Regions from separate parts of the Hydrogenophaga electricum genome, predicted to be linked through region 1. Evidence: predicted binding sites of a transcription regulator. Region 1 holds the regulator's gene; each other region holds the start of a gene.
What was found. The regulator sigma-54, encoded in region 1, starts transcription at its own class of promoters, with help from an activator protein. The targets are predictions, from matches to a motif close to TGGCANGNAANCTGCTTT.

Region 1 (7,841 bases):
GGTTCACGGCGACCGCCCGGACTGCCCCACCGGCCTGGCCGACCACCTCAGCTCCATGCAGCAGGCGCTGGAAAGCCACATGCAGAAGGAAGAGCAGGTGCTGTTCCCGATGTTCGCGCGCGGCCAGGGCACGCTGGCGCGCATGCCCATCGGCGTGATGCGGCGGGAACACGACCACCACGGCGAGTCTTTGCAGCATCTGATGGCGCTGACGCAGGACATCACGCCCCCACGCGGCGCCTGCACCACCTGGCGCGCTCTCTACCTGGGCCTGGCCACCTTCCGCGCCGACCTGATGGTCCACATCCACCTCGAAAACAACGTGCTGTTCGAGCGCTTCGCGCCCGCACTCGCGCACTGAAACCGGAGCACCGACATGGGTCCGTACAAGAAACACTGGTTCGCGCTGATCGGCGTGCTCATCGCGATGTTCTCGCTGCTCGGCTACTTCGGCGCCGACGTCTACCGCTCGGCCCCGCCGATCCCGGCCCAGGTGGCCAGCACCGACGGCCAGGTGCTGTTCGGCCGCGACGACATCCTCGACGGCCAGACGGCGTGGCAGTCGGTGGGCGGCATGCAGTTGGGCTCCATCTGGGGTCACGGCGCCTACCAGGCGCCGGACTGGACGGCCGACTGGCTGCACCGCGAGCTGACGGCCTGGCTGGACCTGGCCGCGCAGGCAGCGCACGGTCAGTCTTTCGCGCAACTCGATACCACCGCCCAGGGCGCCCTGCAAGCACAACTGCGCGCCGAGTACCGCGGCAACGGTGTCGACGCCGCGCAGCGCCTGGTGGTCAGTCCCCGGCGCGCGCAGGCGATGGCCGCCACCGCGGCCTACTACGAGCGCCTGTTCGCCGCCGATCCGGCGCTGCGTGGCACGCGCCAAAGCTACGCCATGAAAGAAGACACCCTGCCCAGCGCCGAGCGGCGCCAGGACCTGACACACTTTTTCTTCTGGACCGCCTGGGCCGCGGCCACCGAACGCCCCGGCTCGGCGGTCACCTACACCAACAACTGGCCGCACGAGCCGCTGATCGGCAACGCCCCCAGCGCCGAGAACGTGGTCTGGTCGGTCGCCAGCGTGGTGATCCTGCTGGCCGGCATCGGTTTCCTGGTGTGGGGCTGGTCCTTCCTGCGCGCGTACGAGGCGCCGCTGCCCACAGCGCCGACACACGACCCCCTGACGCTGAGCGCGCTCACCCCGTCGCAGCGGGCTCTGGGCAAGTACCTTTTCCTGGTGGTGGCCCTGTTCGTGTTTCAGGTCTTCATTGGCGGGTTCACCGCGCACTACACGGTCGAAGGCCAGCACTTCTACGGCATCGACGTGTCGCAGTGGTTTCCCTACGCGCTCACCCGCACCTGGCACATCCAGAGCGCCCTGTTCTGGATCGCCACCGGCTTCCTCGCCGTGGGCCTGTTCCTGGCGCCCGTCATCAACGGCGGCAAGGACCCGAAGTTCCAGAAGCTCGGGGTGGATGTGCTGTTCTGGGCGCTGGTGTTCGTGTGCGTCGGCTCCTTCATCGGTAACTACCTGGCCATCGCGCAGAAGTTGCCACCAGCCTGGAGCTTCTGGCTCGGCCACCAGGGCTACGAATACGTCGACCTCGGGCGCCTGTGGCAGATTCTCAAGTGGGTCGGTATCCTGCTGTGGCTGGTGCTGATGCTGCGCGGCGTGCTGCCGGCGCTGCTGTCAGGAGAGCGCCGGGCCGCCCCAAGCTCTTCTGCTCCCCTTGGGGGACGGGCCGGGCGAAGCCTGGACCTGGGGGCCAACAGTTCTGATGGCGAAGACAAGAACCTGCTCGCCCTGCTGACCGCTTCGGTCGGGGCCATCGGTCTGTTCTATGGCGCCGGCCTGTTCTACGGCGAGCGCACCAGCCTCACGGTGATGGAGTACTGGCGCTGGTGGGTGGTGCACCTGTGGGTCGAAGGTTTCTTCGAGGTCTTCGCCACCGTGGCGCTGGCCTTCGTCTTCAGCAGCATGGGCCTGGTCTCGCGCCCCATGGCCACCACCGCCAGCCTGGCTTCGGCCTCGCTGTTCCTGCTGGGCGGCATTCCGGGCACCTTCCACCACCTGTACTTCGCGGGCACCACCACGCCGGTGATGGCGGTGGGGGCGGCCTTCAGCGCGCTGGAAGTGGTGCCGCTGATCGTGCTGGGCCACGAAGCCTGGGACAACTGGCGCCTGAAGACCCGTGCGCCCTGGATGGACAACCTGCGCTGGCCCCTGATGTGCTTCGTGGCCGTGGCCTTCTGGAACATGCTGGGCGCGGGCGTCTTCGGCTTCATGATCAACCCGCCCATCTCGCTGTACTACGTGCAGGGTCTGAACACCACACCGGTGCATGCACACGCCGCCCTGTTCGGGGTGTACGGCTTCCTGGCACTGGGCTTCACACTGCTGGTGCTGCGTTACCTTCGCCCGCAGTTCGTTTTCAGCCCCGTCCTGATGCCAACCGCGTTCTGGGGCCTCAACGTCGGCCTGGTGCTGATGATCGCCACCAGCCTGCTGCCCATCGGCATCCTGCAGTTCCACGCCAGTGTCAGCGAGGGCCTGTGGTACGCCCGCAGCGAAGCCTTCCTGCAGCAGCCGCTGCTGCAGACGCTGCGCTGGGTGCGCACCTTCGGTGACGTGGTGTTCATCGTTGGCGCCGTGGCCATGGCCTGGCAGGTGGTGTGGGGCCTGGCCAGCCGCGGCGCACCCGCCACCACGCTGCGCACGCGCACTGCCTGAGCACGCACCGAGCGCCCTGCCTGCCAAAACGCCGCCCTTTGGGCGGCGTTTTTTCGGGTCTGTCAGAGCGCCTTGCGCAGATTGGCCGGGGCGATGCGCAGCGCCTCGCGGTACTTGGCCACGGTGCGGCGCGCGCACTCGATGCCCTGCTCCTTGAGCATGTCCGAGAGCTGGTTGTCCGACAGCGGTTTTTTGGTGTCTTCGGCCGAGATGAACTGTTTGATGAGCGCGCGCACCGCGGTGCTCGACGCGTTGCCGCCGGTTTCCGTGCCCAGCGAAGAACCGAAGAAGTACTTCAGCTCGTAGGTGCCGAACGGCGTGGACATGTACTTGGCCGTCGTCACGCGGCTGATGGTCGACTCGTGCAGGCCCAGTTCGTCGGCGATCTCGCGCAGCACCAGCGGGCGCATGGCCAGTTCGCCGTGCATGAAGAAATTGCGCTGGCGCTCGACGATGGCGCTGGACACGCGCAGGATGGTGTCGAAGCGTTGCTGGATGTTCTTGATGAACCAGCGCGCTTCCTGCAGGCGCTGCTGCATCGCCGCGTGGCCGCCTTCGCTGTCGCGCCCTCCGCGCTGGCCCCGCAGCGCGTTGGCGTACACATCGTGCACGCGCAGGCGGGGCATGACGTCGGGATTGAGCACCACCTTGAAGCCGCGCCCGGCACGCAGCACGATCACGTCGGGCACGACGATGTTGCGCTCCACGTCGACAAAGCGCCGCCCCGGCTTGGGTTCAAGCCCGGCAATCAGGCCCAGGGCGGCGCGCACCGTCTCGTCGTCCGCCCCCGTGAGCGCACACAGGCGCTTGATGTCACGCTTGGCCACCAGCTCCAGCGGTTGCTGGCAGATCGCCAGCGCGATGCGGGCTGCCGGGGTGTTGCGCAGTTCCTGGATCTGCAGCCGCAGGCATTCGGCCAGATCGCGCGCCCCCACACCAGCGGGCTCCATCGCCTGCAGCCAGCCCAGCGCGATGCGCAGTTGCTCTTCGGCCTCCTCGGCCTCTTCAAGCGACGGCAAACCGGTGTCGGGATGGGCCAGGCGCCACCACGCGCGGGCCAGATCACCCAGATCGCCATCCAGATAGCCGTCATCGTTCAGCGATTCGATGAGGAAGAACAGCGCGGCCGCGTCGTCGTCCCCGATGCGCAGCATGCGCGCCTGTTCGTGCAGGTGGTCCTGCAGGCTGATCAGGCTGCGCGCCAGCTCGGCCGCGCTGGCGGTTTCGTCGTCGTCCGACGCGCCGTTGCGCGGCGGCGCGTCACCGCCCCATTCGCTGTCATCGGGCGCGATTTCGACCGTGCCGTCGCCTTCCCAGCTTTCTTCCACGGGGGCCGAGCCGTCGAGCCGGCCTTCCAGGTCGTCGGCCGGGGCGCTTTCATCCGAGGCGGACAGGCGCTCGCCCGCCGAAGCGGCGGCGCCATCATCCGCACCGCTCCCCGACTCGCTGAGCTGTTCGCCCGCGCTGACCGGTGCGTCGGTGGCCGACAGGCCAAACTCCTCGCGCTCGGCGCTTTCTTCCGTGCGCTCCAGGAAAGGGTTCTCGTCGAGCATCTGCTCGACTTCCTGCGCCATTTCGAGCGTGGACAGCTGCAGCAACCGGATCGACTGCTGCAGTTGCGGCGTCAGGGCCAGGTGCTGCGAAACCCGCAGGGAGAGCGACTGTTTCATGCCGCCGCCCGCTCCGCATCACGCCATGCCGGGCGCATGCCCGTCGGAAGCTGTCCGCCAGGTCCGGTCATCCGCATGCTGGCCTCACATCCGGAAGTGTTCGCCGAGATACACCCGACGCACGTCGGCGTTCTCGACGATCTCGGCCGTGGTCCCGCTGGCCAGCACCTGGCCATCGCTGATGATGTAGGCGTGGTCGCAGATGCCCAAGGTTTCGCGCACGTTGTGGTCGGTGATCAGGACACCGATGCCCTTGTCCTTGAGGAAAGCGATGATCTGCTGGATTTCGAGCACGGCGATCGGGTCGATACCGGCAAAGGGTTCGTCCAGCAGGATGAAGCGCGGCCGGGTGGCCAGCGCACGCGCGATTTCCACGCGGCGACGCTCCCCACCCGAGAGCGCCGGTGCGGGCGAATCGCGCAAGTGGTCGACCCGCAATTCCTTGAGCAGTTCGTCGAGACGGTCGTTGATATCGACCGCCGACAGCGGCTCGCCGTTCACATCGTGCTGCAGCTCCAGCACCGCGCGCACGTTCTGCGCCACCGTGAGCTTGCGAAAAATCGAGGCTTCCTGCGGCAAATAGCCCAGGCCCAGGCGGGCCCGCCGGTGGATGGGCAGGCGCTCGATGCGCATGCCGTCGAGTTCGATTTCGCCACCGTCGGCCCGCAGCAGGCCCACGATCATGTAGAACGATGTGGTCTTGCCCGCGCCATTGGGGCCCAGCAGACCGACCACCTCGCCCTTGTCGACCGAGAGCGAGACGTTCTTGACCACCTTGCGGCTGCCATAGGCCTTGCGCAAGCCGCGTGCTTCCAGCCGGCTGCGGACCGCCATCGGCGCCGGGGCCTCCGCCGCCGTCACTGCTTCTGCTCGGGAAGGGTGTTGGTGGACCGCAGTTGGGCGGGCGCTGTGGCGGGTGCCGGCTTCGCCTGCTCGTCCGGGATCGGGGTCAGCATGGCCCGCACACGGCCGGAAGGATTGGACGCGGTGGCGGCAGCGCCGCCCTTGACGGTGTAGACCTCGGTGGCGCTGCTGTAGGTAATCTGGGTGCCCGAGCTCTCGTCGTTGAGCTGGGTGCCCCGGTAACGGCGCATCACCGCCTTGCCGGTGAACACCACGGTTTCGGAGGCGCTTTCGTATTCGATGCGCTCGCCCTCACCCTCGATCCATTCGTCCACGCCTTCGCGTTTCTGCCGGAAGAAAGCCAAGGCATTCGGTCCCCCGACGAGCAGACCGAACTGGTTGCCCTGCGGGTCCTGGCGCACCTCCATGCGCGCACCGCGCATGATGATCGTGCCCTTGGTGGCCACCACCTTGCCGGTGAACACGCTCAGTTGCTTAGCATCTTCATAGCGCAGGCTGTCGGCCTCGATGTTCAACGGCTTGTCCTTGTCGGCCAACTCCGCATGCACGGCGCCCACGGGCAACGCGCAGGCCAAGGCCAGCAACAGGGAGCGGATCGGGAAGCGGGGGTTTTGAAGCACGGGCATGGCAGGTGAGGGCACGAAACTTGCATTCATTGTAGCCTTCACCGGCCGGCGTTCGGCGCGCATGGCCGAACAAATTGCGGGGCCTTTGACCGGCCCCGCCACCAGGTGACCCAAACCCGGTCAGCCCTTGCGCAGATCGGCGATCAGTGCGTCGGCCACCTGCAGGGTCTTGGGACCTTGACCCGGGACGTAGAAACGTCCTCCAATCCCCAGCGACGGGGTGGCCTCCACCAGATAGGCTTCCTGCATCTGGGCCGCGCGCCGCGCCTTGCCCGCCACCGAAAACGCGTTGTAGTTCTCGGTGAACTTGGCGGTGTCCAGCCCTTGCTTGCCGACCCAGGCGGTGATGGTCTCGGCGGTGGTCAGGCGTTGCCGCTCGACGTGGATGGCCTTGAAAACCTTTTCGTGCAAGGCATCGAGCTGGCCCATCGCTTCGAGTGCGTAGAACAGCCGCTGCAGCGGCACAAAGGCTTCGCTGAACGCGACAGGCATACGACGCACGGTCACGTGGGCCGGTTTCTTCTGAATCCAGGCGCTGAAGATGGGCTCGAAGTTGAAGCAGTGCACGCAGGTGTAGGCGAAGAACTCGATCACCTCCACCTGCCCGTTCGGGGCATCCACCGGCGCGGGGCGGCCCAGGCGCTGGTATTCGTTGCCTTCCTTGAAGCCCCCGACCTGGGCCTGCGCCAGCGGGGACCACAAGGCACCGGATACGGCGCCCGCGCCGGAGGCCAGCAGGGAAGCGGAAAACTGACGACGTTGCATGTAAGGACTCCTGTGATGAGCGGGTTGGTGGCCGGCGCCGCGGCAAAGTTCCCGCGGACGCGGGGTGTCAGCGCGGCACGCGCACCAGCGCCGCCTCCACCCCGCCGGACTCGAGCTGCTCGCGGGTCGCGTCGGCCGGCACCTTCTGCTGGAACGGTCCCACACGGACCCGGAACACCGGTCGCCCGGCCTGTTCGCGCTCGGTGATGTTGGCGGCAAACCCCATCATGGCCAGACGCGCACGCTGTGACTCGGCTTCCTCGGGACTGCGGAAAGCCCCCGCCTGCACAAAGTAGACAAAAGGCTCGGCACCGCCCACGGTGGCTGCGGACGCTGGTGCCGAGGTGTCGCGCGTGACGGTGACCGTCACCGTGCCAGGGGCTGCGGGCGCCGGCGAGCCCAGGCGCGACTGCACCAGGTCACCGATCGGGTCGGCCGAGCTGGCGGGTGCAGCAGGCGCAGCAGCGGGGGCAACGCCCGGTGCCGTCACGGCGGGATCGCCCGATTCGGGCGCCGGCGCCGCCGCAGGCAGCGGGGCCTTGCTGGCGAGGCCGGCGTTCGGGTTCCAGCCCTTGTTGCGCTCGGCCTCGGCCGCGTCCTGCGCCGCCGAGCGGGAAACGCCCCGGTCCACAAAGGGCACCGGCACGCGCGTGACGTACATCGCCACGGCCAGGGCGATGGCCAGACCGACCAGAACGCCCACCACAAAACCGATCAGGGTGCCGCCACGCTGCGGCCGGGGAGAATGTTTCATCCGGAACTCGTGCCTTACATTTTTTGCGGTGCGTCCACACCCAGCACCGCCAGGCCATTGTGCAGCACCTGGGCGGTCGCCGCGACCAGCGCCAGGCGGGCCTTTTTCACGGCTTCGTCATCGACCAGGATGCGCTCGGCGTCGTAGTAGCTGTGGTAGGCCGCCGCCAGTTCGCGCAGATAGAAGGTCACATCGTGCGGAGCGAAATCGGCCGCTGCGGCCGTGAGCATGGCCGGGTACCGGGCCAGCAGCAGCATCAGTGCCTGGGCCTGCGGCCCCTCCAGCGCCGACAGGTCGGTGTCCTGGAGAGCGGCCCTGTCACCGCCCCAGGCCGCGAGCACCGAGCAGATGCGCGCGTGCGCGTACTGCACGTAGTAGACCGGGTTGTCGTTGTTCTTCTGCACCGCCAGATCGACGTCGAAGGTGTATTC
Region 2 (7,841 bases), on a different contig from region 1:
CCGCTTTGGAGGAGCCCGGTGCAGACTGGGTGGACCCTTGACGTTGCCGTGATCGGGGGGGCATGGGGGGACGGAACATCTGGCTTCAACCCCCTTCATGAGCCTCGTGCAACCGGCGCACGCCGGTCTGCACCGTGTGCGAACGGTCGCGCACCCATGTTGGGTTCGGTCGGCCGTTTTCTGCATCATTTTGGACCATTTGGTCAAAAAACTTCTGAATATGGTTTTTAGCTTGTTGATTTAAAAAGATTTATTGGATTGGCACGGTGCCTGCTAAAGAAGCGCAGGCCGGCCGTTCTTGTGTTTTGTCATGGGCACCAGCCGGGTTCTTGTGTTTCATCCCCGAAAGGTCCTTATGAACGTCGGCGTCTTCATTCCCATTGGCAACAACGGCTGGCTGATCTCGGAAAACGCCCCGCAGTACAAGCCCTCGTTCGAGCTGAACAAGCAGATCACGCTGGAGGCCGAGCGCTATGGCATGGACTTCGCGCTGTCCATGATCAAGCTGCGCGGGTTCGGCGGCAAAACCGAGTTCTGGGACTACAACCTGGAATCTTTCACGCTGATGGCCGGCCTGGCGGCCGCGACGACGAAGATCAAGCTGTTCGCCACCGCCCCCTCGCTGCTGTTGCCGCCGGCCATGGTGGCGCGCATGGCTGCCACCATCGACTCCATTTCGGGTGGCCGCTTCGGCGTCAACCTGGTGACGGGCTGGCAGCGCCCGGAGTATTCGCAGATGGGCATGTGGCCCGGTGACGAATTCTTCTCCACCCGCTACGCCTACCTGTCCGAATACATCCAGGTGCTGCGCGACCTCTGGGAGACGGGCCACTCCGACTTCAAGGGTGATCACTTCCAGATGGACGACTGCCGTCTGGCGCCGCAGCCGCAGGCACCGATGCAAGTGATCTGCGCCGGCCAGAGCGACGCCGGCATGGCGTTCTCGGCCCGGTACGCCGACTACAACTTCTGCTTCGGCAAGGGCGTGAACACGCCCACCGCCTTCAAGCCTGCGGCCGACAAGCTGATCGAGGCGGTGGCCAAGACCGGCCGCGAGGTCACGTCCTACGTGCTGATGATGGTGATCGCCGACGAGACGGACGAAGCCGCCTTCGCCAAGTGGGAACACTACAAGGCCGGTGCCGATACCGAGGCCATCGCCTGGATGGCGCAGCAGGGCGCGGCCGACACCAAGTCGGGCGGCGACACCAACGTGCGCCAGATGACCGACCCGACCTCGCCGTCGGCGGTCAACATCAACATGGGCACGCTGGTGGGCTCCTACGCCAGCGTGGCGCGCATGCTCGACGAAATGGCCGACGTGCCGGGCACCGAGGGTGTGCTGCTCACGTTCGACGACTTCGTGGCCGGTGTGCGCGCCTTCGGCGAACAGATCCAGCCGCTGATGAAGAGCCGCACGCATGTCGACAGCCCGGTGCCATCGCGCGTGGCGGCCGAGGCCGTGGCCGCCTGAGGAGTGCCCCGATGAGCACCGCCAAGACCAACCAGACCCTGACTTCCAGCACGCCGGTGGGCATCGCACCGGCGCCGGGTGCGCCCGCCTGGGTGCTGCCTTCACGGCCGGAGCCGCTGCTGCTGCAACCCACCAACACCGCGCTGGTCGTGGTCGACATGCAGAACGCCTACGCCACGCTGGGCGGCTATGTGGACACGGCCGGCTTCGACATCTCGGGCGCCCAGGGCACCATCGCCGGCATCGCGCGCTGCGTCGAGGCGGCGCGCCGTGCCGGGGTGCTGGTGGTGTTCCTGCAGAACGGCTGGGATGCGCGGTACGTCGAAGCCGGCGGCCCCGGCTCGCCCAACTGGTACAAGTCCAACGCGCTCAAGACCATGCGCGCCCAGCCCGAACTGGCCGGCCGCTTTCTGGCCAAGGGCGGCTGGGACTACGAACTGGTCGACGCGCTGCAGCCCGGCCCGCAGGACATCGTGGTGCCCAAGCCGCGCTACAGCGGCTTCTTCAACAGCGCGCTGGACAGCACGCTGCGCGCGCGCGGCATCCGCAACCTGGTGTTCACCGGCATCGCCACCAATGTGTGCGTCGAATCGACCCTGCGCGACGCTTTCCACCTGGAGTATTTCGCCGTGATGCTGGCCGACGCCACGCACCAGCTGGGATCGGCCGAGATCCAGGCCAGCACGGTCTACAACGTCGAAACCTTCTTCGGCTGGGTCTCCAGCATCGACGCGTTCTGCACCACGCTGGCCGCCGGCTGAGGCGCGCCACCAACCCGTTTCCCTTTTCTGCCTTCAGGAGTTTTTCATGCCTCAGACCGCCATCATTCCGCCGGGCACCGGTGTGCCCATCGCCCCCTTCGTGCCGGGCACCCTGGCCGACGGTGTGGTCTATGTGTCGGGCACGCTGCCCTTCGACAAGGACAACAACGTCGTCCACGTCGGTGACGCGGCGGCGCAGACGCGCCACGTGTTGACCACGATCCAGGGCGTGATCGCCGCCGCGGGCGGCACCATGGCCGACGTGACGATGAACCACATCTTCATCACCGACTGGGCGAACTACGCGGCCATCAACGCCGTGTATGCCGAGTTCTTCCCCGGCAGCAAACCGGCGCGTTTCTGCATCCAGTGCGGCCTGGTCAAGCCCGACGCGCTGGTCGAGATCGCGACCATCGCGCACGTCGGCGCCAAGGGCTGAGGGCGATGGCGCTGCTCGTCCACGACGTGGCCGGCCCGGCCGACGGGCCGACCGTGCTGCTGTCTTCGGGGTTGGGTGGGGCGGCCGCGTTCTGGCGCCCCCAGCTCGACGTGCTGCTCGCAGCGGGCTGGCGCGTGATCACCTACGACCAGCGCGGCACCGGGCGCAGCGGGGGCGTGCTGCCCACGCCCTACCGCATCGCCGACATGGCGAACGATGTGAGGGAGCTTCTGGACGCCACCGACACCGCCGCCTGCCATCTCATCGGCCACGCCCTCGGGGGGCTGGTGGGGCTGCAGCTCGCGCTGGATGCCCCCGGGCGCGTGGCCAGCCTGGGGCTGGTCAACGCCTGGTCGCAGCCCAACCCGCATTCGGCGCGCTGCTTCGATGCCCGGCTGGCCCTGCTGGCGGCGGGCGGCGCGCGCGCCTACTGCGAGGCCCAGCCGATCTTTCTCTACCCCGCCACCTGGTGCGCGGCGAATCCGCAGCGTGTGCAGGACGAGGTCGATCACGCGGTCGCGCATTTTCCGGGCGAGGCGATCATGCGCCAGCGCATCGCCGCGCTGCGCGCCTTCGACGTCGATGCCCGCATGGGCGAGATCGGCGTGCCGGTCTGGGTCAGTGCGGCGCAGGACGATGCGCTCGTGCCCTGGACCTGCTCGCAGCACCTGGCCGATTGCCTGCCCCGGGCCACGCTGCACACCCTCGCGCACGGGGGGCATGCACACAGCGTGACGCAGGCCGACGCTTTCAACACCGCCCTGCTGGCCTTTCTGGCGCAGCAGGCGCCAGGCGTTTGCGCATGAGCCCCCGCCCGGCCGCTCCGAAGGGGGCTCGCACCGCAGCGCATCAGCGCGAAGGTACGCCAATAACCCCCCGACCGATCGTTCCAAAGGGGGCTCGCACCGCAGTGAGAAACACGGAGATTTTTCAATGAGCCATCTGCTCGATCCGGCCGCGCTGGCGGCCCTGTTCACCGAAGCCCGTTCCCACAATGGCTGGACCGACGAGCCCGTGTCCGACGATCTGCTGCGGCAGGTCTACGAACTGACGCGCATGGGGCCGACCTCGGCCAACTGCTCGCCCGGCCGCTTCGTGTTCGTGCGCAGTGCCGAGGCCAAACGCAAGCTGGCGCCGGCCCTGTCCAAAGGCAATCTCGACAAGACCCTGGCTGCCCCGGTGACGGTGATCGCGGCCTGGGACACGCAGTTCCACGACAAGCTGCCCCAGCTCTTTCCGCACGTGGATGCGCGCGGCTGGTTCACCGGCAGCCCGGCCGTGGCGCACGAAACCGCGTTTCGCAACGCCACGCTGCAGGCGGGCTACCTGATCCTGGCGGCGCGCGCGCTCGGGCTTGACGCCGGGCCCCTGTCGGGCTTCGACAAGGCGCTGGTGGACGAGGCGTTTTTCGCGGGCACCTCGTGGACCAGCAACTTCCTCATCAACCTCGGGCATGGCGACGCGAGCAAGCTGTTCGGGCGCCTGCCGCGGCTCTCGGTCGACGAAGCCTGCCGCTTCGACTGAAGGCGCGCATTTCCCTCCAGGACACAGAGATTCGTATGGCACCGATCATGAACGTACAGCGCAGCGACTACCGCGACGCGATGGCACGCCTGGGGGCGGCTGTGAGCGTCGTCACCACCGACGGCCCGGGCGGGCAGGCCGGCTTCACCGCGTCGGCCGTGTGCAGCGTGACCGACGACCCGCCCACACTGCTGGTCTGCCTGAACCGCTCGGCCTCGGTGTACCCGGTGTTCGAGGCCAACGGTGTGCTCTGCGTCAACGTGCTCGCCGCCGGGCAGCAGACCCTGTCGAACCTGTTCGGGGGCAAGACCCCGATGCCCGAGCGGTTCGCGGGGGCCCGCTGGAGCCTGCTCGTCACGGGCGCGCCGGTGCTCGAAGGTGCCACGGTGTCGTTCGACTGCCGCGTGAGCCGGCGCACCGAGGTGGGTTCGCACGACGTGCTGTTCTGCGAGGCCGTCGCCATCCGTGGCAGCGACAAGGCGCAGGGCCTGGTCTACTTCGACCGCCGCTATCACGACCTGCTGGCGGCCTGATCCTGCCCCGGTGCGCGGGCGATGCCATCGAGCACGATGGCCTGCACGTTGCGCACCGTTTCTTCGAAGAACTCGGGGTCGTCCAGCGTGCGGCCGGAAACGGCCTGCACCTGAACCGCAAAATCCGCGTAGTGCTGCGTGATGGCCCACAGCGCGAACACCAGATGGTGGGGTTCGACAGGTGACAGCGCGCCGGCCTCGATCCACGCCCGGATGACGCCCGACTTGCGCTCCACCAGTTCGCGCAGTTCGTGCGCCAGCTCGTCCTGCAGCAGCGGCGCCCCCTGCACCATTTCCAGACAGAACAGCCGCGAGGCATCGGGCCGGTCGCGCGAGAGCATCAGCTTGTTGCGGATGTAGCCGGCAATAGCTTCGCGCGGATCCTGCTCGGCGCTGAACCCGCGCAGCGGGGTCAGCCACAGGTCCAGCAGATCGCGCAGCACCGACACGTACAGCTCTTCCTTGCTGGCGTAGTAATAGAGCAGGTTGCTTTTGGACACCTTGGCGCGCGCCGCGACCTGATCGACCGTCGTGCCGTGCAGCCCGTAGCGCGAGAACAGACCGAGCGCCGCCCCCAGGATCGTGCTGCGCTTGTCTTCGAGCTGGCGCTGGCGCCGGCCTGCCGGGCTGGCCGTGGCAGGGCGCGTGCTGCGCGAGCGTTCGGTCCGGCCACCCGCTGCTTTCTGGCCGCTGGCGGGCAGCGGGGCGCGGGCGCTGCTGCGGGGGGCGGTGGGCGCGGTGCGGGTGGGCGACGACGGTGCAGGCATGGCAAAAATTCCTCCCGGGTGTGGTGCTGTCGGTGCGTGCCGTGGCATGTTGAACCGACATGATGCAGGAAGTGTGCACGGCCGTCGCACCATGGCTGCGCACGCTTGCACCAGCGCTGCGCGTAGGCAGGTCGAAATCATCGAAATCAGAAATTTGTCCAACTGGTCCAGTTGGCATGGACGTTGCAACGTACCGGTCATCTTCGACCTGTTTCCCCATTCTGGAGTCGCTTGCCATGCCCGCCCTCAATGTTCCCGTCATCGACCTGCAGCCCTGGTTTTCCGGCACGCCGGAAGGCAAGGCAGAGGTTGCCCGCGCCGTGGACGATGCCTGCCGCGGCATCGGTTTCCTGGTCATCAAGAACCACCAGATCGACCCGGTGCTGATCCAGCGCGTGACCGAGGCTTCGAACGCCTTCTTCTCGCTGCCGCTGGCGGCCAAGCGCAAGGTCGACCGCCCGCGTGACGATGCCGTGCGCGGCTACAGCGCGGTGGGGGAAGAGGGGCTTTCCTACAGCCTCGAAGAAGCGGCGCCAGGCGATCTGAAAGAGTCCTACTCCATCGGTCCGAGCAACGTGCCCGACGACGACTACCACCGGGGGCCGGCGGCGGGCGCACATTTCGAGCCCAACCTGTGGCCTGAAGAGATTCCGGACTTCAAGGCCGCTTACGAAAGCTACTTTGCCGCCATGAGCGACCTGGCGCGCGAGCTCATGCGCATGTTCGCTGTGGGGCTGGGTCTGCCCGAGCGGTTCTTCGACGACAAGCTCGACGAGCACATCAGCATGTTCCGCGTGCTGAGCTATCCGGCGCAGACGGAAGCGCCGCAGCCCGGTCAGATGCGCGCCGGCGCCCACAGCGACTACGGCAGCCTCACCATCGTCATGCCCGATGGCCCGGGCCTGCAGGTCTTCAACAAGGCCGGTCAGTGGGTGGACGTGCCCTACATGCCCGGCACCTACGCGGTGAACATCGGCGACCTGATGATGCAGTGGACCAACGACCAGTGGGTCTCGACCCTGCACCGCGTGGTCAACCCGCCGCTCGAAAGCGCCGTGCTGAACAAGCGCCGCCAGTCGCTGGTGTTCTTTCACCAGCCCAACTACGACGCGATGATCGAATGCCTGCCGGTCTGCCTGGCCGAAGGCGAGCAGCCCCAGTACGCGCCCATCAGCTCGGGCGATCACCTCACCGCCAAGTTCGTCAAGCAGACGACCTTCGGCGGGACCAAGGCCGCGGTCTGAAGGAGACGTGCGCGTGGCCCACCTTTCCTATGTCAACGTCTTCGCCAAGGACGTCGTGGCGCTGTCCGGCTTCTACCAGCGCGTGTTCGGCTTTCCCGAAATCGAGGCGATCCGCTCGCCCATCTTTCGCGGGCTCGATACCGGCAAGTCCAGCCTGGGCTTCAACGCGCTCGACGCCTACGAACTGCTGCACTTGGCCGAGTTCTCCGACACGCGCGGCGTGAAATTCCTGCTGAACATCGATGTCGACAGCCAGGCCGACGTCGACCGCATGGTGCCGGTGGCCGTCGAGGCGGGCGCGACGCTGATCAAGCCGCCCTATGTCACCTACTACAACTGGTACCAGTCCGTCTTGCTGGACCCCGAGGGCAACGTCTTCCGCATCAATTTCATGATGGACTGAACGTGTGCCCCTGGCATCGGAGGTTCCCCGATGCCTTCTTCCCCGGTGGGTTTCTCTTTCCGCTGTCTTCTTTTCTTCTGTTCGTGTTTGAAAGGTCTTGACCATGCTGCGCAAACTGCTTTCGATTTCTGCCGCCACGGCCGCCGCCGGCATGGCGGCCACCGCCACGCCAGCCCTGGCCGATGGCTTCACCCTGCCGGGCAAGCCATCCATCGCGATGCTCTATTACGGCCCCAAGAACGACGGTGGCTGGACCCAGGCTTTTGACGAAGCCCGCGTCAAGATCGAGAAGGCACTCGGGGTGAAGATCAACTTCGTCGAGAACATCACGGAAGACGCCTCGGTGATCAAGCCGGCGGCCGAGCGCTTCATCTCGCGCGGTGCCAACATCGTCATCGGCACCGCCTTCGGCCATTCCGACGCCTTCAAGGATTTGGCCGCCAAGCATCCCAAGGTGGCCTTCCTGAACGCTTCGGGCACCACCAACGGCCCGAACCTCGAGTCCTTCTACGGCCGCACCTACGAAAGCCAGTACCTGTGCGGCATGGCCGCCGGCGCGGCCAGCAAGAACGGCAAGCTCGGCTTCGTGGCCGCCAACCCCTTCGGCGTGGTGAACTGGACCGTCAACGCCTTTGCGCTGGGCGCGCAGAAGATCAACCCCAACGCCACGGTCAACGTGATCTACACCGGCACCTG
Region 3 (7,841 bases), on a different contig from region 1:
ACGCAATGGCTGATGCGCCTGGAGGCCTTGCGCTATGCCCCGCAGAGCGCGGACTCGCTCGGTACACTGCGCCAGGCCTACCGCCAGATCGTCTGGCCTTCCCGGGCCCCCGACTGATGCCAACCCTGTCCGCTTCCCTGCCCCCCTTTCCCGCCTGGCGACCGGCCCAGGCCGGCCTGCTGGCCCTGCTGCTGACGCTCACCGGTCAAACTTCGCAGGCGCAGGCGCAGGCGCAGACGCCGCGCGGCAGCGCCGGCAAGACACCGGTGGCCGCACCCGCCGCGACCTTCACCTACGACCACCACGAAGCCGCCATGGCCTTCGCGGACGACCTGGCCCAGCGCCGCGGCCTCGACCCCGCCTGGGTGCGGGCGCAGATCGGCGCCGCGCAGCGCCTGCCCGGTGCGATCCGCCTGGTGCAGCCGGCGCCCGGCGGCACGCCCAAGAACTGGGCCGCCTACCGGGCGCGCTTCATCGAACCGGTGCGCCTGCGCGCGGGCCAGGCCTTCTGGCTCGCTCACCGCGAAACCCTGGCACGGGCCGAGCAGACCTATGGCGTGCCCGCCAGCCTGATCGTCGGCGTGATCGGTGTCGAATCGCTCTACGGCCAGCACACCGGCACCTTCCGCGTGATCGACGCGCTCACCACCCTGGCCTTCGACTTCCCGCCCCAGCACCCGCGCGCTGCGGCGCGGACCGAGTTCTTCCGCAGCGAGCTGGAACAGTTCCTGAGTCTGACCCAGCGCACGGGCATGGACCCGCAAGCCCTGCTCGGCAGCTACGCAGGGGCCATGGGCTGGCCGCAGTTCATGCCCAGCAGCTGGGCGCGCTACGCCATCGACTTCGACGGCGATGGCCGCATCGATCTGTTCAACAGCCCGGCGGACGTGATCGGCTCGGTGGCCCACTACTTCCAGGCCTTTGGCTGGCAGCCCGGCCTGCCCACGCACTACCCGGTGCGTTTCGACGACAGCCGGCTGGACCTGTCCACCCTGCTTGCTCCCGACATCCTGCCCAGCTTCAGCCTCGACAGCTTCGCGGCCAAGGGCGCGCTGGTCGACGTCGGCGCGGCCCGCCACACCGGCAAGCTGGCGCTGGTGGAACTGGAGAATGGCCAAGCCCCACGCAGCTACGTGGCCGGCACCGAGAATTTCTACGTCGTCACCCGCTACAACTGGAGCAGCTACTACGCGCTGGCCGTGATCGAGCTGGGGCAGGCGATCGAAGCGTCGCTGCCGCCGCCGTGAACCTGGCGCCGGCTCCGCGACTCCATAGCTTCAAGCCGAACTTTCTGCGCCATGTTGATGGACCGACTCAAGCGCCTTCTGCCCCGACCTGAACAGCTCCAGCACAACCGCTGGCTGCGCTGGATGGGCCCCGCCCTGCTGCAGCCCCGCCTGTGGCGATTCAGCCGCCGGGGCACCTCCATCGGCCTGGCGCTCGGCGTGTTCTTCGGCCTGCTGATCCCCCTGGCGCAGATTCCCTGCTCCGCCGCCGCGGCGATCGTCCTGCGCGCCAACCTGCCCGCCGCCATGGCCAGCACCCTGGTGACCAACCCGGTCACCTTCGGCCCCATTTATTACGCCGCCTACCGCCTTGGCCGCTGGATGCTGGGCGATCCGGCCCACGCCGACGACGAGATTCCGCCCATGGATGTGCCGCTGGAAGCGGCCGACCCGTCCGGCACCGGATGGCTGTCGGCCCTGGGCGCCGTGGTCGACTACGCCTCCACGGTGGGCAAACCGCTGGTCCTGGGGCTGGCGGTGCTGGCCTGTGCCTGCGGGCTGCTCACGTACTGGCTCAGCAGCGCCGTACTCGCCTGGCGCGTGCGCCGCCAGCGCCATGCCCGCGTCTCGGCCCGCCTGGGCACGGCCAAAGCCTGACCCCCTCGTTGCCCGCCCAAAAGCACCGGGGCCCTCAAGGGGCCCCGGTGGCATTCGCGGACGATCGGCGCCCGGCGCTCAGTGCGTCGGCACCAGGAAGTCCTGGCTGATGCGCCAGCCGAGATCGTTGACGCGGTCCAGGAACTGGGTCAGGAACGCATGCAGGCCGGTGGCCAGAATTTCGTCGATGCGCGCGAACTGCAGGTCGGCGCGCAGCTTGCCGGCCCGGCGCTGGGTTTCCTGCGAATGGTCGTTGCCCACCACCGCCAGGTTGTTGACCACTTCGTTGAGGCTGGCCGCCAGGCTGCGGGGCATGTCGGGCCGGATGATCAGCAGCTCGGCCACCCGCTCGGGCGTGATCACGTCGCGGTAGACCTTGCGGTAGACCTCGAAGGCCGAGACCGACCGCAGGATCGCGCTCCAGTGGTAGAAGTCGTACTCTTGGTCTTCCTCACTGGCGGCGCCGAAGAAGTCGCTCTGCACGGCGTGGAACTTCACGTCCAGCAGCCGTGCGGTGTTGTCCGAGCGCTCCAGGAAGGTGCCCATGCGGTAGAAGTGGAAAGCCTCGTCCTGCAGCATGGTGCCGATGGCCACGCCGCGCGAAAGGTGCGAGCGGAATTTCACCCACTCGAAGAACTCGCTCGGGTCGCGCTCGAAACCGGTGCTCTTGAGCACGCGGGTCAGCTCCAGCCAGGTCTGGTTCTGGGTCTCCCACAGTTCCGTGGTCAGCGCGCCGCGCACCGCACGGGCGTTCTCGCGCGCCGCGCGCAGGCAGGAGATGATGGACGAGGGGTTGTTCTCGTCGCGCACCATGAAGTCGAGCACGTTGCGCGGCGTCATGCCATCTTCGCCATACTTGGCCCGGAATGCCGGCATGAGCTCGCTGATGGTCAGCAGGCCTTCCCAGCCCACCTGCGCCACGGCGGCCGACTGCGGCAGCAGCGAGGTCTGGTAGTTGACATCGAGCATGCGCGCGGTGTTCTCGGCCCGCTCGGTGTAGCGGGACATCCAGAAAAGGTGATCGGCGGTACGCGAGAGCATGCTTCAGTTCTCCAGGATCCAGGTATCTTTTGTGCCACCACCCTGTGACGAGTTCACGACCAGGGAGCCCTCCTTGAGCGCCACCCGGGTCAACCCGCCGGGCACCATCTGCACCTCTTTGCCGCTGAGCACGAAGGGCCGCAGGTCGATGTGGCGCGGGGCGATGCCGCTCTTGACGTAGGTCGGGCAGGTCGAGAGGCTGAGCGTCGGCTGGGCGATGTAGCCCTCCGGCTTGGCCACCACGGCCTGGCGGAATTCCTCGATCTCGGCCGCGGTGGCCGCCGGGCCGACCAGCATGCCGTAGCCCCCGGCGCCGTGCACTTCCTTGACCACCAGGTCCTTGAGGTGGGCGAGGATGTACTTGAGGTCTTCCGGGTCGCGGCCCATGAAGGTGGGCACGTTGTTCAGGATCGGTTTCTGGCCGAGGTAGAAGTCGATCATCTTCGGCACGTAGGGGTAGATCGACTTGTCGTCGGCCACGCCGGTGCCGATGGCGTTGCAGATGGCCACGTTGCCGGCGCGGTAGGCGCTGAGCAGGCCGGCGCACCCCAGCGTGGAATTGGGGCGGAACACCAGCGGATCGAGGAAATCATCGTCCACGCGGCGGTAGATCACGTCCACGCGCTTGGGGCCGCGCGTGGTGCGCATGTAGACGAAGTTGTCCTTGACGAACAGGTCCTGGCCCTCGACCAGTTCCACGCCCATCTGCTGCGCCAGGAAGGCGTGCTCGAAATAGGCGCTGTTGTACATGCCGGGCGTGAGCACCACCACCGTGGGCTCGGCCGTGGTGGCCGGGCTGACCGCGCGCAGTGTTTCGAGCAGCAGGTCGGGGTAGTGCGCCACGGGCGCCACGCGGTTTTCGGTGAACAGCTCGGGGAACAGCCGCATCATCATCTTGCGGTCTTCGAGCATGTAAGAAACGCCCGAGGGCACGCGCAGGTTGTCTTCGAGCACGTAGTACTCGGCCTCGGTGCCGTCACCGCCGGGCACCGGCGCGCGCACGATGTCGATACCGGAGATGTGGGAATAGATCTGCTGGGGCACGTCCACGCCCATCATCTCGGGGCGGAACTGCGCGTTCTGGAAAATCTGGTCGGCCGGGATGATGCCGGCCTTGATGATTTCCTGGTCGTGGTAGACGTCGTGGATGAAACGGTTGAGCGCCGTGACGCGCTGGACCAGGCCCTCTTCCATGCGCCGCCATTCGTGCGCGGGAATCACACGCGGAATCAGGTCGAAGGGAATCAGGCGTTCCGTGCCGGAGCCGTCTTCGTCCTTGGCTCCGTACACGGCAAAGGTGATGCCGACGCGGCGGAAGATCATTTCCGCCTCTTCGCGCCGGGAGAGCATCACCTCTTCCGGTTGTTCCGACAGCCACCGAGCGTATTTCAGGTAGTGGGCCCGAACCTCGCTGGGCGAGGCGTTCATTTCGTCAAACATCGGTCGGCTCATGGGCTTTTTCTCCTGACCACAGCATAGCAAGGACCGGGCCAGCCGCAAGCTACCACCCCCATGCCGAGGGCCTTCGCGTCGAAAAGTGGACAGGCGCGTGGCCACCGCGCGCCAGCGCCTTCGCACCGCCTCAACCCGCGTCCCCTTCCGGCACAGCCGTGGCGCCCGCCGGATCGGTCGGCTCCGCGCGGTACTGCCAGTAGCGGGGTGCCCGGGCGCGCTCGCAGGCCACGCCGTCGGGGTGGTCGCTGCGCCAGGTGATGGCGCCGCATTCGGGCGTGGCCGCCCAGCGGATGCCCCGGGCCCGGTAGCGGTCGAGCACCTCGGGCGCCGGGTGCCCGAACCGGTTGCGATAACCGGCCTGCACCAGCACCCAGGCGGGCCGCAGCGTGTTCAGCAGCACCGGGCTCGATGAGCTGCGGCTGCCGTGGTGGGGAGCCAGCAGCACGTCGGCCCGCAAGGACGGCCGGGCCAGCGCCAGGCGGGTTTCCTGCGCGGCATCCAGGTCACCGGCCAGCAGCGCGGCCTGGCGGCCATTGCTCACGAGCAGCACACAGGACAGCGCGTTGGAAGACAAAGACCGCCCCCCGGCCGGATCGCCATAGAGCGCAGCCCGCGGGTGCAGAACCTCGAACACCACCCCGTCCCATTCCCAGCGCTGGCCGGCTTCGCAGCGCGGATGCGGTGCCGCCGACGAAAGCCACTGCGCCGCCGGCCAGGCCCGGGCCAGCGAGGCCGCCCCGCCGGCGTGATCGCTGTCGCCGTGGCTGACCACCACCCGTTCGGGCTGCTCGCCCAGCGCGCGGAGCGTGGGCAGGATGACCAGGTCGCCGGCATCGCTGCCCGGCGAATAACGCGGCCCGGTGTCGTAGAGCAGGCTGTGCGAGGCCGTGCGCACCAGCACCGCGCCGCCCTGGCCCACGTCCAGCGCCAGCAGTTCGAATCCGCCCGGCGCCGGGCGGGCCGGCGCCCAGGTCAGCGCCGGCCACAGCAGCAGGCAACCCGCCAGGCGCAACCAGGGCGGCCAGCGCAACACCAGCAGCACGCCACCGGCCACAGCCGCCAGCGCCAGGGGCCAGGGCACCATGGGCCGGTACACCACCGCCCAGGACCAACCCGCCAGCCACTGCAGCCAGAGGTCGAGGATCTGCACACCCCAGGCCGCCAGCGACCACAGGGGCGGCAGCCCCACACCGAGCAGCGCCAGGGGCGTGACCAGCAGGGTCACCCACGGAATCGCGACCAGGTTGGCCAGCAGGCCCGCGACCGAGAACTGCCCGAAAAGCAGCAGCGTCAGCGGGGCGAGCGCCACCGTCATGACGGCCTGCTCGCGCACCAGCGTCCCCACCCGCCGGGCAGCCGCGCGCCAGCCCCCGGTGTTCGCATCGTTCGGCCCGGCGCGGCGCCCGCCGGCCGGGTCGGTGGCAAAAAGCACGGCCACCGCCACGAAGCTCAGCCAGAAACCCGGCTGCATCAGCGCCATCGGGTCCATCAGCAGGACCAGCACCATCACCGTCAGCCAGGTCACCGGCCAGGGCCATTGCCGCCCCAGCAGGCGCAGGCCGACCACGATCGCCAGCATCAGCACCGTGCGCTGGGCCGGCACGCCCCAGCCTGAGAACACCGCATACCCCCAGGCCAGCGCCAAGCCGCCGAGGCCACTGGCCACCGGCGCCGACACCGCCAGCAACACCTGGGGACGCCAGCGCGCCAGGCGGCGCCAGAGTGCCCCGATCAACAGCGTCGCCAGCCAGGCAAACACCGTCACGTGCAGGCCCGAAATGCTCATGAGGTGGGCGACACCCGTGGCCCGGAACAGGGCCCAGTCATTGCGGTCGATGGCGCTCTGCTCACCCACCACCAGGGCCGCCAGCACCCCCGCGCGGCGCGGGTCGGGCACGGCGTCTGCGATGCGCCCGGCCACCGCCTGCCGGGCCACAGCCACCGGGTGCCACGCGCCGCCAGGCAAGGGCTGCGGCGCTTCGACCCGGGCGCCGGTGCGCACGTACCCCGTGGCCCCGATGCCGCGTTCCCACAACCAGCGCTCGCGGTCGAACCCATGGGGGTTGGCCGCCCCGTGCGGGCTGCGCAGCCGCACCGTCAGGCGCCAGCGGTCGCCGACGCGCAGATCGGGCGCCGGCACCGGCTCCGTCGGGTACCAGGTCAGCAGCAGGCGCTCGGGCAGCACCAATGCGCGGGCATCCCCGGCAGGCGTGGCCGACTCGACCAGCAGCACGAAGCGCGGCCCGCGCTCACCGCGCTGTGGCAGCCCTTCGATCTGCCCCGTGACCCGAATATCCTGTCCCTGCAGGGACGGATCGAGCCGCTGCGCTTCCTGCGCCAGCGCCCGCCACCCGGTCCAGCCGAACGCGAGCGCCGCGGCGGCGATCATGCTCACCACGATCAGCACCTGGCGGCGATACCGGCGCACCGGCACACGCGCCCAGCCGCGCAACGCGGCCAGCCCCAACACGCCACCCAGCGCCGCCGCGGCCCAGATTCCGACCGGGTTCAGCGACGCCTGCTGAAGCTGGACCCAGACACCCAGCACCCCCGCCAGCGCGGCCAGGGGCCAGACGGCCATCCACCGCAAGGCCGGCCCCTAGTGCAGGGTCGGCCATCTCGACCGGCAGGTAACACGCCCGGCTGTCACGCCGGCATGCGATGATGGCGCGGGACTTGCTAGGGTGCGTAAGCACCGTGGCAGCCTCCGGAAATTCTGCGGTGTCATCGTTGTTCTCCCTGTTGAAAGCCCGAGCATGGCCATCCACGTTGCCCTGAGCCACATCACCCATTATCGGTACGACCGCCTGGTCAAACTCGGCCCGCAGGTCGTGCGTCTGCGCCCCGCCCCCCACAGCCGCACCAAGGTGCTGTCGTACTCGCAGAAGATCGAGCCCGGTAACCACTTCATCAACTGGCAGCAGGACCCCTTCGCCAACTACCAGGCCCGCCTGGTCTTCCCCGAACCCACCACCGAATTCAAGGTCACCATCGACCTCGTGGTCGAAATGGCGGTCTACAACCCGTTCGATTTCTTCCTCGAACCGCGCGCCGAAACCTTCCCGTTCACCTACGACGAGGCGCAGAAGCAGGAACTGGCACCCTACCTTGCGGCCGCGCCGCTCACGCCGCTGCTCAAGCGGTACCTGGACGAAACCGACCGCAACGAGCAGCGCACGATCGACTTCCTGGTGGCGATCAACCAGCGCCTGCAGCGCGACATCGCCTACACCATCCGCATGGAGCCGGGCGTGCAAACGCCCGAAGAGACCCTCACGCTCAAGAGCGGCTCCTGCCGCGATTCCGGCTGGCTGCTGGTGCAACTGCTGCGCCACCTGGGCCTGGCCGCGCGCTTCGTCTCGGGCTACCTGATCCAGCTCGCCCCCGACGTCAAGGCCATCGACGGCCCCAGCGGCCCCGAAGTCGATTTCACCGACCTGCACGCCTGGTGCGAAGTCTTCC

Region 2: QQK43_RS21160 (isopenicillin N synthase family dioxygenase) is a predicted target of sigma-54. The motif match lies at 5,671-5,688, and genes of this name have one in related genera.
Region 3: QQK43_RS03455 (circularly permuted type 2 ATP-grasp protein) is a predicted target of sigma-54. The motif match lies at 4,400-4,417, and genes of this name have one in related genera.

The regions. Positions count from the first base shown of each region.
Region 1 covers NZ_BSPB01000021.1:23,565-31,405, forward strand. The annotation lists gene ytfE (iron-sulfur cluster repair protein YtfE) at 1-361, shown strand, start outside; gene QQK43_RS13320 (nitric-oxide reductase large subunit) at 377-2,731, shown strand; gene QQK43_RS13325 (RNA polymerase factor sigma-54) at 2,794-4,401, opposite strand; gene lptB (LPS export ABC transporter ATP-binding protein) at 4,486-5,235, opposite strand; gene lptA (lipopolysaccharide transport periplasmic protein LptA) at 5,259-5,891, opposite strand; gene QQK43_RS13340 (thiol:disulfide interchange protein DsbA/DsbL) at 6,012-6,656, opposite strand; gene QQK43_RS13345 (SPOR domain-containing protein) at 6,724-7,410, opposite strand; gene argS (arginine--tRNA ligase) at 7,425-7,841, opposite strand, start outside.
Region 2 covers NZ_BSPB01000071.1:5,790-13,630, reverse strand. The annotation lists gene rutA (pyrimidine utilization protein A) at 356-1,474, shown strand; gene rutB (pyrimidine utilization protein B) at 1,486-2,235, shown strand; gene rutC (pyrimidine utilization protein C) at 2,282-2,674, shown strand; gene rutD (pyrimidine utilization protein D) at 2,680-3,480, shown strand; gene QQK43_RS21175 (malonic semialdehyde reductase) at 3,608-4,198, shown strand; gene rutF (NADH-dependent FMN reductase RutF) at 4,234-4,731, shown strand; gene rutR (HTH-type transcriptional regulator RutR) at 4,710-5,498, opposite strand; gene QQK43_RS21160 (isopenicillin N synthase family dioxygenase) at 5,735-6,742, shown strand; gene QQK43_RS21155 (VOC family protein) at 6,756-7,145, shown strand; gene QQK43_RS21150 (BMP family ABC transporter substrate-binding protein) at 7,249-7,841, shown strand, end outside.
Region 3 covers NZ_BSPB01000003.1:169,246-177,086, forward strand. The annotation lists gene QQK43_RS03435 (transglutaminase TgpA family protein) at 1-117, shown strand, start outside; gene mltB (lytic murein transglycosylase B) at 117-1,247, shown strand; gene QQK43_RS03445 (DUF2062 domain-containing protein) at 1,299-1,883, shown strand; gene QQK43_RS03450 (alpha-E domain-containing protein) at 1,962-2,924, opposite strand; gene QQK43_RS03455 (circularly permuted type 2 ATP-grasp protein) at 2,928-4,376, opposite strand; gene QQK43_RS03460 (DNA internalization-related competence protein ComEC/Rec2) at 4,507-6,960, opposite strand; gene QQK43_RS03465 (transglutaminase family protein) at 7,136-7,841, shown strand, end outside.